3 regions of the Streptomyces chisholmiae genome follow, and region 2 is predicted to be linked to each of the others. Evidence: riboswitches for the same ligand, from Rfam matches in the RefSeq annotation. Region 2 holds a riboswitch; each other region holds the start of a gene.

Evidence for each region. Region 2 has a riboswitch for cobalamin ahead of RM844_RS04810 (ribonucleoside-diphosphate reductase subunit alpha). Riboswitches for the same ligand answer to the same signal wherever they lie in the genome.
Region 1: linked by a shared signal. The riboswitch ahead of RM844_RS10635 (prenyltransferase/squalene oxidase repeat-containing protein) and the one ahead of RM844_RS04810 (ribonucleoside-diphosphate reductase subunit alpha) in region 2 are both predicted to bind cobalamin.
Region 3: linked by a shared signal. The riboswitch ahead of RM844_RS09215 (hypothetical protein) and the one ahead of RM844_RS04810 (ribonucleoside-diphosphate reductase subunit alpha) in region 2 are both predicted to bind cobalamin.

The regions. Positions count from the first base shown of each region.
Region 1 is NZ_JAVREO010000005.1:230,572-236,611, forward strand. Features, by position in the region: gene RM844_RS10625 (class I SAM-dependent methyltransferase) at 1-570, opposite strand, end outside; gene RM844_RS10630 (glycosyltransferase family 4 protein) at 880-2,187, opposite strand; cobalamin riboswitch at 2,511-2,644, shown strand; gene RM844_RS10635 (prenyltransferase/squalene oxidase repeat-containing protein) at 2,765-4,504, shown strand; gene RM844_RS10640 (SCO2322 family protein) at 4,606-5,220, shown strand; gene RM844_RS10645 (energy-coupling factor transporter transmembrane component T) at 5,210-6,040, shown strand, end outside.
Region 2 is NZ_JAVREO010000002.1:431,983-438,022, reverse strand. Features, by position in the region: gene RM844_RS04830 (carbon starvation CstA family protein) at 1-481, shown strand, start outside; gene RM844_RS04825 (YbdD/YjiX family protein) at 478-684, shown strand; gene RM844_RS04820 (DUF2079 domain-containing protein) at 859-2,292, shown strand; gene RM844_RS04815 (vWA domain-containing protein) at 2,396-3,127, shown strand; cobalamin riboswitch at 4,046-4,209, shown strand; gene RM844_RS04810 (ribonucleoside-diphosphate reductase subunit alpha) at 4,326-6,040, shown strand, end outside.
Region 3 is NZ_JAVREO010000004.1:398,939-404,978, reverse strand. Features, by position in the region: gene RM844_RS09230 (alpha/beta hydrolase family protein) at 1-758, shown strand, start outside; gene RM844_RS09225 (GNAT family N-acetyltransferase) at 745-1,524, opposite strand; gene RM844_RS09220 (PQQ-dependent sugar dehydrogenase) at 1,759-3,009, shown strand; cobalamin riboswitch at 3,130-3,291, shown strand; gene RM844_RS09215 (hypothetical protein) at 3,439-4,551, shown strand; gene RM844_RS09210 (CbiQ family ECF transporter T component) at 4,548-5,663, shown strand; gene RM844_RS09205 (ABC transporter ATP-binding protein) at 5,664-6,040, shown strand, end outside.

The DNA.
Region 1 (6,040 bases), on a different contig from region 2:
CTTGTCCACCCCCACCGCGCACTTGAGCCACCAGTAGGGCGCGTGCAGCGCGTGCGCGTGGTGGGTGCCGTACGGCCGCAGGCCGGACTCGCGGAGCCGGGCCAGGAGTTGGTCGGCGCGGTAGATCCGGATGTGCCCACCCTCGACCTCGTGGTAGGCGTCGCTCAGCGCCCAGCAGACCCGCTCGGGCCCGTACCTGGGCACGGTCACGGCGATCCGGCCGCCCGGCCGCAGCACCCGGACCGCCTCGGCCAACAGGCCCTTGTCGTCGGGGATGTGCTCCATCACCTCGGAGACGATCAGCGCGTCGAAGCTGTCGTCGGGGAACGGCAGCGCCAGCGCGTCGCCCTCGACGGCGATGGCCGAGGCGCCGGCCGGGGCTTCGCCCGCCTCCCGCATCGCGGCCAACCAGCCGGCGACCTCGCGCACTTCGGCGCCGTCGCGGTCCAACGCCACCACCCGGGCGCCGCGTCGGTAGCACTCGAAGGCGTGCCGGCCGGCGCCGCAGCCCAGGTCCAGGACGCGGTCGCCGGGGGCGAGCGGGAAGCGGGAGAAGTCCACGGTCAGCACGTGGTCAGCCCTTTCTGTGGTCGGTCGGCACGGCACGGGGCGGCCCGGGGCGGTCGGTCGCTGGGGGGCGTTGAGGGAGCGGTCGGGCGGGAGGAACTGGGTGGTCGGGTGGGAGGAACTGGGTGGTCGGGCGGGAGGAACGCAGCGGTCGGCGGCGGGGGTTGGCCCCGTCGGGCTGGCGGGGCGGCGGGCGCGGGTGGTCAACGGACGGTGCGTGGCGCTGAGTTGCGGGACGGCGCGGACGTGGGTCGGTTCGACGGGCGGCGGGTGGTGCGGGACGGGGCGGCGACGGGTGGGCGACGGAGGGGGTCAGCGGGGCGCGGGGGCGCCCCGGGTGCGGCCGGGGCGCTGCGCGGCGATGGCCGCCCGGTAGTGGTCCGCGGTGGCCCGCGCCGTGTGCTGCCAGGTGAAGCGGCCCAGCACCCGCGCCAGCGCGGCGGCGGCCAGCCGTTCGCGCAGCGGGGCGTCGTCCAGCAGCCGGCCGAGCGCGGCGGCCAGCGCCTCGGCGTCGCCCGGCGGCACCGCCAGGCAGGCCTCCCCGTCGGGGCCGGTGACCTCGGGGATGGCGCCGCCGGTGGTGGCCACCAGCGGGGTGCCGGCGGCCATCGCCTCGGCGGCCGGCAGACAGAACCCCTCGTACAGGGAGGGCACGCAGGCGAGTTGGGCGCCGCGCACCAGGTCGGCCAGCTCGGCGTCGCTGATGCCCTTGACGAACTCCACCGCCCGGCCCAGCCCGAAGCGTTCCAGGGCCTCGTGCACCGGCCCGGTGGTGGGCCGGTTGCCGACCACCACGAGGTGGGTGTCGGGGCGTTCGGTGCGCAGCTTGGCGAGCGCCTCGACGAGGTGGACCAGCCCCTTGAGCGGGGCGTCGGCGCTTGAGGTGGTGACGATCCGACCCGGCACCCTGGGCACCGCCGGGTCGGGGTGGAAGACCCGGGTGTCCGCGCCGATCGGCACCACCGCGACGCGGGCCTCGGCCACCCCGAAGTCCTCGACGATCTCCCGTCGTGAGGAGCTGGAGACGGTGAGCACGTGCGGCAGCCGGCGGGCCACCCGGCCCTGCATCCGGGTGAAGCCGTACCAGCGGCGCACCGCGTACCGGCGGCGCCAGCCCTCGGCGGCGGCCAACTCCAGCCGGCGGTCCACGGTGATGGGGTGGTGGATGGTGGTGACCAGCGGCAGGCCGAGCCGCCGGCTGCCCAACAGGCCGTAGCCCAGTGTCTGGTTGTCGTGCACCACGTCGAACTCGTGGCGGCGCGCGGCGAGTTCGCGGCGGGCGCGGAGGGAGAAGGTGAGTGGTTCCGGGAAGCCGCCGGTCCACATGGTGCCGACCTCCAGCAGGTCGATCCAGTCCCGGTACTCGCCGCGCCTCGGGGTGCGGAACGGGTCGGGCTGCCGGTAGAGGTCCAGGCTGGGCAGCCGGCGCAGGGTCACCCCCGGCTCCGGGTCCAGCTCGGGGTAGGGCTGGGCGCCGATCACCTCGACCTGGTGGCCCAGCGCGGCCAGCTCCCGGGAGAGGTGGCGGACATAGACCCCCTGACCGCCGCAGAACGGGTTCCCCTTGTAGCTGAGCAGCGCGATCCTGATCGGGCGATCCGCCCCGGCCTCCGCCGCCACACCCGCTCCCTCGGTCGTTCCGCACTGTCCTCACGCGCCGGCGCGTGCCGGCGCGTGCGTACCTACTCGCGGGTACGCACCCTACTCGCCCGTCGACGGGGGGAATTGCGGCGGGTGGGGCGATTATCACCCTGGCCGGGGGCGGACACCAGGCTGCCCCCCGGTCCGCGGCGCAGGGCGGCGCGGCGGGCGGGGCCCGGCCGGCGGGGGCGAGGACCGGCCAGGGCCGGCGGCCGGGGAAGCCCGGTCGTTCCCCGGCCGGCGCCCCGCCGGTGCCCTGGGCCGCGGGGTCAGCGCCGGCCGACGGTGGCCGAATCCAGGCCGTTAGAGTGACCCCCATCAGTTCACTCACGAGCGGGGGAAGCCGGTGCGAATCCGGCGCTGACCCGCAGCCGTGATCGCGACGCCCGTGGGCGCCCGCGTGAGCCGGAACGCCCGCCCGTGAAAGGCACTGGCTTCGGTCGCCGCCCGGCGACCGGCACCGTCGAGGAGTACGGCGTCGCGCCCGGTGCCGCTTGGCGCTGCGCGCGCCATGGCGGTCAACGCGCCGGCGGCCGGCACAGCGAAAGGCTTCCGCGTGTTCTTCCCCCGTAGCTCGGTCAGGGGCGCGCCGCACGGCGCGGCGCCCGACGCCGCCGACGCGCGCGCCCGGGCGCGGCGCCCGGCGTTCGCGCTGCCGACGGCCGTCGCGCTCGGCGCGCTGGCCGTCGGCGTGGCGGCGGCGCCGGCCGCGGTCGCCGACGAGACGGCACCGGTGCCGGCCGAGGCCCCCGACGGCCTCTTCGGCGACGCCGACCCGCAGTACGACGGCGTGTGGCGGCAGTCCTACGCGCTGCTGGCCCAGCACGCCGTGGGCCACGACACGGCGCCGGAGGCCGTCGACTGGCTGGTCCAGCAGCAGTGCGCGGACGGCTCGTTCCTCCCCTTCCGGGCCGACCCGGCCGAGCCCTGCGCCGACGTGACCGCGGCCGACTCCAACGCCACCGCGCTGGCCGTCCAGGCGCTCGCCGCCGTGGGCGGGCACCAGGACACGGTGGACGCCGGGGTGTCCTGGCTGGCCGGGGTGCAGAACGAGGACGGCGGCTGGGGCTTCAACCCGGGCGCCGCCAGCGACGCGAACTCCACCGCCGTGGTGGTCGGCGCCCTCGTGGCGACCGGCGCCGACCCGGCCGAGACCCGGCGGGACGGCAACTCGCCGTACAGCGCGCTCGGCACCCTGCAACTCGGCTGCGACGCGGCGGAGGACGAGCGCGGCGCCTTCGCCTGGCAGCCGGACCCGGAGTCGGGCGAGCTGTTCGCCAGCGACATGGCCACCGTGGACGCGGTGCTCGCCGCCTACGGCAGCGGGCTGCTGGTGGACCCGGAGACGCCACAGGCGCCGGTGACCCCGCTGGACTGCGCCGGCTCGACGGACGAGGGCGAGAGCACGGACGAGGGTGAGGGTGAGGAGGGCCGGGACGGCGCGGCCGACGGCACCGCCGCCCCCGACGAGGAGCCGAGCCCGCAGGCCCGGGCCGGGTCGGCCGGCGCCGCCCAGCTGGTCGAGGTGCTGGCGGACGGTGACGACCACCTGGTCTCCACGCCCCCGGGCGGGGAGCCGCAGCCCGACTTCGCCAGCACGGCGCGGTCGGTGCTGGCGCTGGCGGCCGGCGGTCACCGGGAGGAGGCCGAGGCGCCGCTGGAGTGGCTGCGCGCGCACCACACCGAGTGGGCCGACTACGCCCAGAACCCGACGGCGCTGGGCCTGCTGGTGCTGGCGGCGCACGCGACCGGCGGTTCGGCCGAGGACTTCGGCGGCACCGACCTGGTGGCCCAGCTCGGCCAGTTGGGCCCGGCGGCGGCCGACCAGAACGGCGCGGGCGAGGACGCCTCGGACGACGGCGGATCGAGCCCGGTGCCGTGGATCATCGGCGGCGGTCTGGTGATCGGCATCGGCATCGGCGCCCTGCTGAGCTTCCGCCGCCGTCCGGAGACGGACGCGGAGACGGGCCAGGAGGCGGACACCGACACCGACGCGGGCCCGGCGGACGGGCCGGCGGACGGCGCGGCGGCGGCCGGCGGCGAAGCGGCCGGGAACGGGGCCGCCGGTGGCACGGCGACGGCCGGCGGGGCCGCCGAGGCGGCGGACGCCGACGGTGACGCCGGGGCCGGCGGCGGGGCCGGGGCAGGCGATGGCGCCGACGCCGACGTTAGGACGGCGGCCGGCGAGGCAACCAGCGGCAAGGGCGCGGCCGATCAGACGACCGACGCCGAGGACGGGCGCGGCACGGACGCGGCCGGCCGGGAGGCCGGCGAGCGGCGGCCTGACCAGCCGTGAGTGACGGTCGGGCAGCCTCGACGGGTGGGGGCAGGACCGCCGGCCCCCACCCGCCCCACCGGCGCGCGGGCGCACCCGCGCGCCGGCTCGCACGCCTGCTGGTGGCGGGTCTGGCCGCGCTGCTGGTGGCCGCCCCGGCGGCGGTCGCCGCCGACACGACGGCCTACCGCTACTGGTCGTTCTGGACCTGGGACGCGGCCGAGGCCGGCTGGGTCTACGCGGCGGAGGGTCCCGGCACCGCCCGGCCCGCCGACGGGGCCCTCGTCGGCTTCCGGTTCGGCGTGGGCGCGGAGGCCGACGACCGGCGACAGCCGCGCGGTGACGCCGGGTTCGCCGACATCTGTGGCGCGGCGCCGGACGGGCCGAGCGTGGCGCTGGTGCTCGACTTCGGCACCGCCGCGGACGCGCCGGCCGGCGCCGAGCCGCCCGAACCGCGCGCGGAGTGCCTGCCGCTGCCGGACCGGGCGACGGTCGCCGAACTGCTGGCCGAGGCGGCGCCCCCGTTGCGCTACGACCAGGCGGGGCTGCTGTGCGGCATCGCCGGCTACCCGGAGCGGGGCTGCGGCGACGAGGTCGGCGACGGCGCCGACCAGGCCGCCGAGGGTGACGAGGCCGGCGGGGGCGGCTCGGCCACGGTGCCGCTGCTGGTCGGGGCGGCCGGGATCGGGCTGCTCGGGCTGGCCGGCTGGGCCCGCGCCCGGCGCCGTGCCGACTGAACCGGCCGGCGCCCGCCCGGCTCGCGGCCGGCTGCTGGGCGCGTTGCGCGCGCCGGTCGCGGCGCGCGGCAACGCGCTGCACGCCGGCGCGTGGTGGCTGTGGGCGCTGGGCCTGGCGACGGCCGCCTCCCGGACCACCAACCCGCTGCTGCTTGGCCTGCTGGTCGCGGTGGCCGGCTATGTGGTGGCGGCCCGCCGCACCGACGCCCCCTGGGCCCGGGCCTTCGGGCTGTTCCTGCTGCTCGGCGCCGTGGTGGTGGCGGTGCGGGTGCTCTTCGCGCTGCTGCTCGGCTCGCCGATCGGCGGGGCGCGGGTGCTGTTCACGCTGCCCGAGGTGCCGCTGCCGGAGTGGCTGGCCGGGGTGCGGCTGGGGGGCCGGGTGACGGCCGAGGCGCTGTACTTCGCGTTCTGCGACGGCCTCCGGCTGGCCACCCTGCTGATCTGTCTGGGCGCGGCGAACGCGCTCGCCGACCCGGCGCGGCTGCTGAAGTCGCTGCCGGGCGCGCTCTACGAGATGGGAGTGGCCGTGGTGGTGGCGATGCAGTTCGCGCCCCGGCTGGTCGGCGACCTGGTGCGAACGCGCCGGGCGCAACGGCTGCGCGGGCGCGCGGATCGGGGCGCGCGCTCCCTGGTGCGGGTGGCGCGTCCGGTGCTGGAGGGCGCGCTGGAGCGGGCGGTGGCGCTGGCCGCGGCGATGGACGCCCGGGGGTACGGGCGGACGGCCGCGGTGCCGGCGGGGGTGCGGCGCACCACGCACGCGTTGTTGCTGGGCGGGCTGTTCGGGGTCTGTGTGGGGAGTTACGGGCTGCTGGCGTCGGCG
Region 2 (6,040 bases):
CTGGGTCACGGCGGTGCCGATGGCCTGGGTGGCCGTGGTGACCCTCACCGCCAGCTGGCAGAAGGTCTTCTCCGGCGACCCCGCGGTGGGCTTCCTGGCCCGCCGCGACCAGTACCAGGCGGGCATCGACGCCGGCGAGCTGCTGCCGGGCGCCGCCGACATGGGCGAGATGCGGACCATCGTCAACAACGCGCTGCTGGACGCCGTGCTCGCCGGCGTGCTGGCGCTGCTGGTGCTGGTCGTCTTCGCGGACGCCTTCCGGGTCGCCTGGAAGGCCGTCCGAGCGCCGGAGACGGTGCGGCTGCACGAGGCGCCCTACGTCGAGTCGCGCCTGATCGCCCCGGCGGAACTGATCGCCACCAAGGCGGAGAAGGCCGAGCTGGCCAAGGCCGGCCTCGGCCCGGGCGGCGGGGTGCCGGCGCAGCGACGCGCCACCGAGCCGGCGGCCGAGCCGACCGACGAACGGGAGGCCGGGCGGTGAGCGCGCGCACCGCGCCCCGGCGCGCGCTGGCCTGGCTGCGCTGGTACGTCACCGAACTCACCGGGGAGAACGCCTACCAGCGGTACCGGGAGCGGGCGGAACGCACCGACCCGGGCGGGCCGGTGCTCGACCGCCGGGCGTTCGAGAGGTGGCGTACCGACCAGAAGTACGCGGACCCCACCAAGCACCACGGCTGCTGCTGAGCCCGCCCCGGCGGGCCTTCCCCGGGCCGAGCCCCCGTCGCGCCCCAGCGGCCCGGCGGGGCTCGGCAGGGCCCGGCGGGGGCCGGCCGGTCAGAACCAAGCGGCCTCGCCTAGCGTTTTCGCTGTCGAGGCTCCCCGGCGTGGGTTCGGGGAGCGCGGTGGCGAAGGAGCGGCATGGAGACCATCGAGCGGGACCGGACGGCGCCGGAGGGCCGGCCGGCGGCGAGCGCCCGGCGCTGGCGGTCCGGCGCCCCCGCTCCCTACCTGCTGGCCGGCGTCTTCTTCGCGCTCTACACCGTGCTCTCCGTCGGCCGCTTCCGCGATCTGCGCACCCGCTCGTGGGACCTGGGCATATTCGAGCAGGCGGTCCGCTCCTACGCCCAGCTCCAGCAGCCGGTCGCCGACCTCAAGGGGCCCGGGTTCCTCATCCTGGGCGACCACTTCAGCCCGGTCACCGCGCTGCTGGCCCCCGCCTACCGGCTCTTCCCCACCCCGATCACCCTGCTGGTGGCGCAGGCCGCGCTGTTCGCGCTGGCCGTCGTCCCGGTGACCAGGGCAGGCACCCGGCTCCTCGGCCAGGCCAGGGGGCTGGCCCTCGGTGTGGTCTTCGGGCTGTCCTGGGGCGTCCAGCAGGCCGTCGACTTCGACTTCCACGAGATCTGCTTCGCCGTGCCGCTGATCGCCTTCGCCCTGGAGGCACTGCTGCGGGAGCGGTGGTACGCCGCCCTGGCCTGGTCGTCGCCGCTCTTCCTGGTCAAGGAGGACCTCGGACTGACCACGGCGGCCATCGCGTTGGTGGTCGCGCTCCGCGCGCGCGGACGGGCGCCCGGCGCCGCCCGGGTGGCCGGGCTGGTGGCCGCGGCCGGGGCCGTCCTCTGCGCGCTGACCCTGGCCGTGCTGATCCCCGCCTTCAACAACGCGGGGGACTACGACTACTGGACCAAGCTCAGCGAGGAGGGCGGTGGCGGCGGGCCGCTCGGCGCGCTGTCGGCCGGCTGGGGCGAGAAACTCCGCACCCTGGTGTGGCTGTTGCTGCCCACCAGCGGCCTGCTGGCGCTCCGTTCCCCGCTGCTGCTGGTCGTCCTGCCGACCCTCGGCTGGCGCTTCGTGTCCCACGAACCGCACTACTGGGGCACGGACTTCCACTACAGCGCGGTACTGATGCCGGTGGTCGCCCTGGCCCTGGTGGACGCGCTGGCCCGGGCCCGGCACGCCAGCTGGCGCCCGCTGCGGGACTACGCCCGCTTCCTGCCCGCCGGGCTGTTGGGCGCGACGCTGGCCCTCGGCGGCTCGCTGCCGGTCTCGACCCTCGGCGACGCCGAGACCTGGCGGCCCGGCCCGACCGCCCGGGAGGGCCAGCGGGTGCTGGCGGCCGTCCCGGACGACGCCGAGGTGGCGGCCAACGTCCGGCCCATCGCGCAACTCACCGGCCGCGCACGGGTGTTCTGGATCGGGGACCCGTCCGTCCCGGCCCCCGAGTACGTCGCCTACTACGACCCGGGGATGACGACGGCCGGCATGCTGCGGCGCGCCGACCAGCTCTATCCGAAGATCGGCTACACCGTGCTCGACCAGGGCGCCGGCTTCTTCGTGCTGCACCGCGACTGACCCTCACCACCGGCACCCGCCGCCCCGCCTGACTGTCGGCGGCCCGTGGTAGCGTCCCGATCACGCGGGGGAGCCAGGGGAGACACAGAGCGGGGTGGGGACGATGCCGGACACGCCGGCGATCAGTCTGGAGAAGGTGCGGGCGGCGGGCGGCCAGGAGCTGGCCCAGGCCTACGAGTCCGCGCGCGTCTCGCTGACGAAGCTCGGCCTCGGCGGTCAACGAGCCGCCGTCTACCTGGTGTTGGACCGCTCGGGTTCGATGCGCCCCAGCTACCAGGACGGCACCGTCCAGCACCTCGCGGAGCAGGCCCTGGCCCTCTCGGCCAACCTGGACGACGACGGGGTGGTGCCGGTGGTCTTCTTCTCCACCGAGGTGGACGGCATAGCCGAGGTCTCGTTGGGCGCGCACCGCGGCCGGATCGCCGCGTTGAACGAGTCCTACGGGCACATGGGGCGGACCAACTACCACCTCGCGATGCGGGCCGTGATCGACCACTACACGGCCTCGGGCGCCAGCGAGCCGGCCTTCGTGATCTTCCAGACGGACGGCGGCCCCTCCTCCCGGTCGGCCGCCGAGAAGGCGCTCTGCGAGGCCGCGCGGCTGCCGATCTTCTGGCAGTTCGTCGGCTTCGGCGATCCGGCGGCCAAGCACTTCGCGTTCCTCCGCAAGCTGGACGAACTCCCGGTGCCGACCCGCCGCGTGGTGGACAACGCGGGCTTCTTCGCCGCCGGCACCAACCCGCGGGCCTTCTCCGACGAGGCGCTCTACGACCAGTTGATGGCCGAGTTCCCCGAGTGGCTCGTCGCCGCCCGCCGGGCCGGCATCCTCGGCTGACCACCGCCGCTGCCGCCGGCGTCGCCGTTACCGCGGCCGTTGCCCTCGTCCCTGCCCGCGGCGTCGGTTAGCCGGCCTCGGCGCGGGGCCGGGGCGGACGACGGGTCTCGGCCAGCGTGGCGGCGTGCCGCCCCGCGACCAACGCCGCCCGGCCCGGCCGGTGTCGCGGCCGGCGCCCCGGCCCCCGTGGCGAACTCCGGGCACCGCCCGGGCAGCTCGCGGCGGCCAGCGACCGCTTAGCCGAACCGCGGCCACCCGGCCGGCGTTTCCCGACGCCCACCGCCGTCGGCGACGGCCGCGCCGCCGTGCCACTCCCCCGGCCACCGCCTCGCCCGGTACACACCGCAGCGGCCCGTCGGGCAGTTGTTTGAGCCATTTCGGCGGCGCTCGGCACGGCCGGCCGGCCCGACCCCGCTCGCCGTTCCGACGCCGCCCCGCCTCGCACCCGGCCCATGGGGCGTCCGGGCGGGCCTCCCCGCCGCGCCCCGGCGCCCGGGCCCGTCCGGCCCGCGGGCCAACCCCGGTGCACGCCCCACGATCCCCCTCCCGCCAAGGCCGGCCCACCGCCCGGAGGCAGGTGTTCGCCGGGCTCGGGCCCGGGCCCGCGACCTCCGGCCGGGGAGGATCCTCTCATCGGCCGGAAGCGGTCCCGGCGGCGCCCCGAGTGTCAGTGCCGGAGCGCAGACTGGTACTCATGAAGGTGAGTGGGCGAGCGTCGAAGCCGGCGGAGTTGGCCGCCGTCGGCCCGTGCCGACGGGGGCGCGCCGCGCCGCGCGCGGCCGGTCCTGGGCGTGTCGCGGCTCGGCGTCGGTCGCGACTGCACACGCCCGTCCGGCCCGGCGGCCGGCCCGGCCGGGCCCCGGCGACGCCCCGGGTGTTCGCAGGTGAACTGCCGACGCAACGAGACAGAGAACACAACATATAGGGCTGCTCGTTGGCAGCGGCACAAGATGTATGCTCGTGCTCGCTGTCGCCGCAGGGGAATCCGGTGCGAGTCCGGAACTGTCCCGCAACGGTGTGTCATGGCCTGCTTGTCGCCTGCCATGACGAGTCCGAGTGCCTGCCAACAGCTGATCACGTCCAAGCCCCGAGGGCTGGGCCGAGGGACGCGGAGCGGTTTGCCATGCCTGGCACAGCCATGCCCGCTTCCGGTCTCGGCCCGTCCTCGGAGCGCATCGCACCCGAGGGAGAGCACCGAGTGACCATCGCGCCCGCCGCCCCCGCAGAGCCGGCCACAGCCGCGCTGACGCGCACCCTGGCCGACCTCACCGCCGACCTGCCGGCCGCCGATCCCGCGCGGGTCGCCGCCGCCGTCGAGCGGGGCCGGCATCCCGGTTCCGACGAGGCCGAGTTGCGGGAGTTGGCCATCGAGGCGGCGGCCGGTCTGATCGCCGAGGAGCCCGCCTACTCCCGGCTGGCGGCCCGGTTGCTCACCCTGGAGATCCGGGCGGAGGCCGCCGGGCAGGGCGCGGTGAGCTTCTCCGCCTCCATCGCCGTCGGCCACCGCGAGGGGCTGATCGGGGACAGCACGGCGGCGTTCGTCCGCGCGCACGCCACCGAGTTGGACGCGCTGCTGGACCGCACCGTGGCCGAGGGCGCGGACGACCGGTTCGAGTACTTCGGGCTGCGCACCGTCCAGTCGCGTTACCTGCTGCGCCACCCCATCGAGCGGCGGGTCATCGAGACGCCACAGCACTTCCTGCTGCGGGTGGCCTGCGGCCTGGCGCCGGACGACTCGGCGCGGGCGCTGGCCCAGGTCGCCGAGTTGTACCGGCTGACCAGCTCGCTGGCCTACCTGCCGTCCTCGCCCACCCTCTTCAACTCCGGCACCAAGCACCCCCAGATGTCCTCGTGCTACCTGCTGGACTCGCCGGCCGACGAGCTGGACTCGATCTACGAGCGTTACCACCAGATCGCCCGGCTCTCCAAGCACGCCGGCGGCATCGGCCTCTCCTACAGCCGGGTGCGCGCCCGTGGCTCGCTGATCCGGGGCACCAACGGCACCTCCAACGGCATCGTGCCGTTCCTGCGCACGCTGGACTCCTCGGTCGCGGCGGTCAACCAGGGCGGCCGGCGCAAGGGCGCGGCCTGTGTCTACCTGGAGACCTGGCACGCCGACATCGAGGAGTTCCTCGAACTCCGCGACAACACCGGCGAGGAGGCCAGGCGCACCCACAACCTGAACCTGGCGCACTGGATCCCGGACGAGTTCATGCGCCGGGTGGACGCCGACGGCGACTGGTCGCTCTTCTCACCGGCGGACGTGCCGGAGCTGACCGACCTGTGGGGCGAGGAGTTCGACGCCGCCTACCGGGCCGCCGAGGCCAAGGGCCTGGCGCAGCGCCAGGTGCCGGCGCGGCAGCTCTACGCCCGGATGATGCGCACCCTGGCGCAGACCGGCAACGGCTGGATGACCTTCAAGGACGCCGCCAACCGCACCGCCAACCAGACCGCCAGGCCCGGCAACGTGGTGCACTCGTCGAACCTCTGCACCGAGATCCTGGAGGTCACCGACGACGACCAGACGGCCGTCTGCAACCTGGGCTCGGTCAACCTCGCCGCGCACCTCGGCGAGGACGGCACGATGGACTGGGCGGCGCTGGACGCCACGGTCCGCACCGCCGTCCTCTTCCTGGACCGGGTGGTGGACATCAACTTCTACCCGACCGAGCAGGCGGAGACGTCCAACTCCCGCTGGCGCCCGGTGGGCCTGGGCGTGATGGGGCTCCAGGACGTCTTCTTCCGGCTGGGGCTGCCGTTCGACTCGCCGGCCGCCCGGGAGCTGTCCACCCGGATCGCCGAGCGGGTGATGCTGGCCGCCTACGAGACCTCCGCCGAGCTGGCCGAGCGGCACGGCCCGCACGCGGCGTGGGAGGACACCCGCACCGCGCGGGGCGTGCTGCACCCGGACCA
Region 3 (6,040 bases), on a different contig from region 2:
ACGGCACCGGCGGCTCGGGCAGCGCCATGGGCTGGCTGGCCGGGCCGCTGACGGCGGCCGGCTTCGAGGTGGTCGCCGTTGACCACCACGGCAACAACTTCCTGGACGGCTACGAGCCGGAGGGCTTCCTCTTCGTCTGGGACCGGCCGCTGGACCTCAGCCTGGTGCTGGACGCGCTGGCCGCCGAGGGCCCGCTCGGCCCGGTCGGCGCGGTCGGCTTCTCGCTGGGCGGCTACTCGGCGGCGGCACTGGCCGGCGCCCGGCTGGACGGCGCGGTGCTCCGGGCGCTGTACGAGACGACGGAGCCGCTGGACGGCGTCCCCGAGTTCCCCGACGTGGTGGGGGCGCTGCGGGCGAAGGTCAGCGACGAGGAGCTGGCGGCCCGGGCCGTCGAGGCGGTCGGGGACTACACCGATCCCCGGGTGCGGGCCGTCTTCCAGATCTGTCCCGCCATCGGGCACGTGGCGACCGTGGCGAGCCTGCGGGAGATCACCGTGCCGGTGGAGATCCGCTGGGGCGGCGCCGACACCGTCACGCCCTACGAGTTGGACGTCCGCCCCTACCTGGAGCACGTGCCGACGGCCCACGGCCGGTCGGCCGGCCCGGCGGTGCGACACGACGACTTCTACGCCGAGGAGCCGGCCGACCCGACGGCCAGGCCCAGGACCGCGGCCGAGGCCGTGGCGTTCTTCACCGAACGGCTGGGCGCCGCCGGGCGGGACGCCGCGCCCGCCGAGGCCGGGGCTACCCCGGGCTGAGGTAGGGGGTGGTGACGGTGAGCGGGGTGAAGCCGAGGCGGCGCAGGATGGGGCGACTGGCCGCGACGGCGTCCACCTGGAGGTAGCGGCAGCCGGCCGCCGTGGCGAGCGCCGCGCGGTGCGCCACCAGCGCCCGGTAGAGCCCCCGGCCGCGCCACTCGGGGAGGGTGCCGCCGCCCCACAGGCCGCCGAAGCCGGTGCCGGGAATCAGCTCCAACCGGGCGGCGCAGACCGGGAGTTCCCCGGCCTCGACGAGCAGCAGCCGGGTCAGCTCCGGGGCCTCGCGCAGCTGGGCGGCGAGCCGGCGGCCGAGCGACTCCTGGTCGCCGCCGAAGACCCGGTGGTGCAGTGCGAGGACCGGCCCCAGGCCGGCCGGGTCGGTGATCTCGCGGACCGAGACGCCCGCCGGCCAGACGGGCTCCCGGTCCAGCGCCGCCACCTCGGCCACCATCAGCGTCTCCGGCTCCTGGGCCCGGAACCCGGCGGCGCGCAGCCGGTCGGCCAGGTCGGCCGGCTGGTCGTGGGCGTAGTGCTTCCACTCGAAGGGCAGCCCCAGCGCGCCGAAGTGGCGCAGCGTCTCGGCGATGGCCAGGTCGGCGGCCGCGCCGCTGGCACAGCCCGACCAGACGACCCCGTTCCAGCCGCCGTGCCGGCTGGTCTGCCACACCACGTCGCCGACGCGTTCCCGCACGGCTCCCGGTTCGTCCGGCGGGGCCTCGCGGCGCAGCCGGCGGTCGAAGAGCGCGCGTACCCGGTCCACATCCATGCCGCCATCCCAGCCGACGCCGGGCACCCGGCCAACCACTTTTCCCCGCGCCGGCCGCCCCGGCCTCGTCAACTCGACTGCGGCCGGGGGACGTTCACGCTCTGGTGCGCGGGGTGGCGAACGGGTAGCGTCCACCCCGGCCGCGGCGGGGTGCCCACCCCGGGTCCCCGGCCGGTAGCGCCGGCAGCACGTGGCCCCACCCCCGAGGATGTCCCCCACACTCCTGGAGTCGCCATGCCACGCCGTCACCCCCGAGGAGCCGATCCGACACCCCCCACCCGCCGCCGCACCGGCCGGCTGTTGGCCGCCGCCGTGCTGGCCGCCGCCGTCCCGCTGGGCGGGCTCGCCTGGTCGGCCGGCGCCGCCGAGGAGGAGACCGCCCGGCCGGCCGCGGTGCCGCTGGAGCAGCTGACGCTGGCCACCGAGCAGGTGGCGACGGGCCTGGCCAGGCCCACCGCGATCACCGCGCCGGACGACGGCAGCGACCGGCTGTTCATCACCGAGAAGCGCGGCACGATCCGGGTCCACGACCCGGCGACCGGCCTGGCCGACGAGCCGCTGGCCGACCTCACCGACGTGGTGACCGGCGCCGGCAACGAGCGTGGCCTGCTCGGCATCGAGGCCGCCCCGGACTTCGCCACCAGCCAGCTGCTGTACGTCGCCTACACCGCCCTGCCGGACGGCGACGTGACGCTGGCCCGCTACGACCTGGCCGCCGGCGACCTGGAGGTGCTGCTGTCCGAGCCGCACCCGCAGACCAACCACAACGGCGGCCAGCTGGCGTTCGGCCCCGACGGGTACCTCTACTGGGGCCTGGGCGACGGCGGCGGCGCGGGCGACCCGGACGGCAACGGGCAGCGCCTGGACACCCTGGCCGGCAGCGTCCTGCGGCTGGACGTCAGCCAGTCCTGCGGTGAACTCGCCTACTGCGTGCCGGCGGACAACCCGTTCGTCGACGAGGCCGGGGCGCGCGGCGAGATCTGGGCCTACGGGCTGCGCAACCCGTGGCGGTTCTCCTTCGACCAGGCCGACGGCTCGCTGTGGATCGGCGATGTCGGCCAGGGCGCCTGGGAGGAGGTCAACCACCTGGCGGCGGACGGCGGCGGGGCCAACCTCGGCTGGGCCTGCCGGGAGGGGTTGGCCGAGTTCGACCCGGGCCAGTGCCGGGAGGGCGCCACGCTGACCGACCCGGTCTTCACCTACGCCACCTCGACCGAGGGCTGCGCGGTGATCGGCGGGCACGTCTACCGGGGCGCCGAGTTCGCCGACCTGGCGGCGGGCACCTATGTGGCCACCGACTACTGCTCCAGCAGCGCGTGGGCGCTGCGCGCGGACGGTTCGGGCGACTACCAGTCCGCGGTGATCGGGGAGTTCCCGACCCAGGTGACCGCGTTCGGGGAGACCGTGGACGGCGAGCTGTACGTGGTCAACGACCTGCCCGGGCAGCTGCACCGGGTGACGTTCGCGGCGGCCGGCGCCGGGTAACCGGCGGGCCGGCGGGGCGCGTTCGGCCCGGTGCGCTCCCTCACGGGGGAGGCGCGCCGGGCCGCTTCCGTCACCCTGGGCCGTCGAACAGGTGCGCCCTGACTGGTCATATGGGCGGGTTTTCTCTACTCTTGAAAAGATTCCGTCAAGGACGGATGGACAACTCAGCGCGTCTGGTGCGGGGGAAGTCCGGTGCGAATCCGGCGCTGACCTGCAACCGTGAGCGGCGTTCCCCCCAGGGGCGCCGCGAGTCGGAACACCCGGCCGTTCGCGTGGTTTCGCTTCTCACTGTCATGGTTCGCAGCGTGGAGCCCACAGCCCCGGCTGGCCGGCCCCCGCCGCTCGCGTCACGCGTGCGCCGGGGTTTTTCGTGCCCGCGCCGGACGCGTCGGGGGTCACGCGTCGGACCTGGGAAAGGTCAGGTCCCCGATGGCACGCCGTTCCGCCGGCGCCGCCGCGCTCGGCGCGCTGCTGACTCTGCTCGCCGCCCTGTTGGGCCCCGTCGGGGCCGCTTCGGCGGCGGCGCCCGCGCCGGCCAGGCCGGCCGCCGGGACGCCCGGCCACTGCCCGGACGCGTCCGGGGTGACCGTGGTGGTGGACTTCCGCGAGCTGGGCGGCGGCCGGGTGGTGCGCTGCGCCCCGGGGCCACAGGCGGACGGGCTGGCCGCGCTGCGCAACGCCGGCTTCGAGGTGACCGGCACCAACCGCTGGGGCGACTCCTTCGTCTGCCGGATCAACGGCCGCCCCGGCGCCGACTCCGAGCCCTGCGTGGACACCCCGCCGGCCACCGCCTACTGGTCGTACTGGCACGCGGACAACGGCGAGAACTGGACCTACAGCCAGCGCGGCGCGACCTACCGCACGCCGGCCGAGGGCACCTTCGAGGGCTGGTCGTTCTCGCTGGACGCGGACGAGGGCTCGGCCCCGCCGCCCGGCGTCGCCGCCCAGCGGCCGGCCGACGGCGGCTCGGGCGGGGCCGACTCCGGTGGCTCGGGCGGCGGCTCGGCCAGCGGCGGCTCGGGCTCCGGCGGCTCGGGGGGTGCGGGGGGCTCCGGCGGCGGCTCGGACGGCGGCGGCGCCGGGAGTGCCGGCGGCTCCGGCGGCGCGGCCACCGGCGGCTCCGGCTCGGGCGGCGCGGACGGCTCAGGCGGCGCGGACGGCGACGGGGGCCGGGCGCCGGAGCGGGACCAGGAGGCGCCGGAGCCGGACGGCGCCGAGGAGAACGCCGAGCCGGGCGACGAACCGACCGACGAGCCCACCGAGGACGCCGACGAGGACCCGGCGGCCGAGGACGGCACCGAGGTCGGGGCGGCGCCCCAGCCCACCGAGGCGGCCGAGTGGTCGGGCAGCGACGAGGAGTTCGCCCGGGAGCAGGCCGCCAGGGACGACTCCGGCGGCCCGTCCACCGGCACCCTGGCGACGTTCGGCCTGCTGGCCGTGCTGCTCGGCGCCGGCGGCCTCACCGCCTGGCGGCGGCGCCGCGCCGCGGCGGGCCCGGCCGGCACGGCCGACGCCGACGAGCGACCGACCGATGACCGGTGACGGGCGTCGGGCTCGCGGCCGGGCGGCTCGCCCGGCCGCTGCCCCGGGCGCTGCACCCGGGCGCCTGGTGGCTGTGGGCGCTCTGCCTGGCCGTGGTCGCCAGCCGCACCACCAACCCGCTGCTGCTGGCCTGCCTGATCGCGGTCGCCGGGCTGGTGGTGGCGCGTCGCCGCGGGGACGCGCCCTGGGCTCTGTCCTTCCGGATGTACCTGGTCTTCGGCGCGGTGATCGTCGCTCTGCGGGTCCTCTTCCGGATCGTCTTCGGCGGCGGGGGCGGCGAGACGGTGCTGCTCACCCTGCCGGAGATCCCGCTGCCCGAAGCGGCGGCCGGCATCCGGCTGTTGGGGCCGGTGGCCGCCGAGGAGGTGCTCGGTGGGGCGTATGACGGGCTGCGCCTGGCGGCCATGGTGATCTGCGTGGGCGCGGCGAACGCGCTGGCCAACCCCAAGCGGCTGCTGAAGACCCTGCCGGGCGCGCTGCACGAGATCGGCACCTCCGTCGTGGTGGCGCTCAGCGTGGCGCCGCAGCTGGTGGAGAGCGTCGGCCGGGTGCGCCGGGCCCGGCGGCTGCGCGGCGCGGCCGGCAAGGGCCGGCAGGCGGTGCGCGGCATCCTGATCCCGGTCCTTGAGGACGCGCTCAGCCGGTCGTTGGCGCTGGCCGCCGCGATGGCCTCGCGCGGCTACGGCCGGACCGGCGCGCTGGCCGGCGGCCGGCGGGCGCTGGTCGGCACGCTGGTGATCGGCGGCCTGCTCGGGGTCTGCGCCGGGCTGTACGGGCTGTTGGACGGCTCGGCGCCGCCGGCGCTCGGGCTGCCGCTGCTGCTGGCCGGGCTGGCCGTCGCGGTGCTCGGGCTGGCCGCCGGCGGGCGCCGGGTGCGCCGCACCGGGTACCGGCCCGACCGCTGGCGCGGCGCCGAACTACTCACCGTGGGCAGCGGGTTGGCCGCCGCCGCGGTGATGCACCTGGCCACCAGGATCGATCCGACCGACATCTACCCGTCGCTGACGCCGCTGAGTTGGCCGGAGGTGGCGCCGCTGCCCCTGCTGGCGGTGCTGCTCGGGCTGCTGCCCGGCTACCTCACGCCGCCCCCACCGCCCGCCGAGGTGAGCTGAGTGATCGACTTCGAGGCGGTGACCGTCCACTACCCGGACGCGCCGGAGCCCACCCTGCGGGACGTCGGACTGCACCTGGCCGAGGGCGAGTTGTGCCTGGTGGCCGGCCGGACCGGGGTGGGCAAGTCAACGCTGCTCGGCGCGGTCAACGGGCTGGTGCCCCGGTTCACCGGCGGCCGGCTGGCCGGCCGGGTCACGGTGGCCGGGCAGGCCACCGACCAGCGCCCGCCGCAGGAGTTCGCGCACCTGGTGGGAGTGGTCGGCCAGGACCCGCTGGCCGGCTTCGTCACCGACACGGTGGAGGAGGAACTCGCCTACGCGATGGAGCAGTTGGCCATCGCTCCCGAGGTGATGCGGAAGCGGGTCGAGGAGACCCT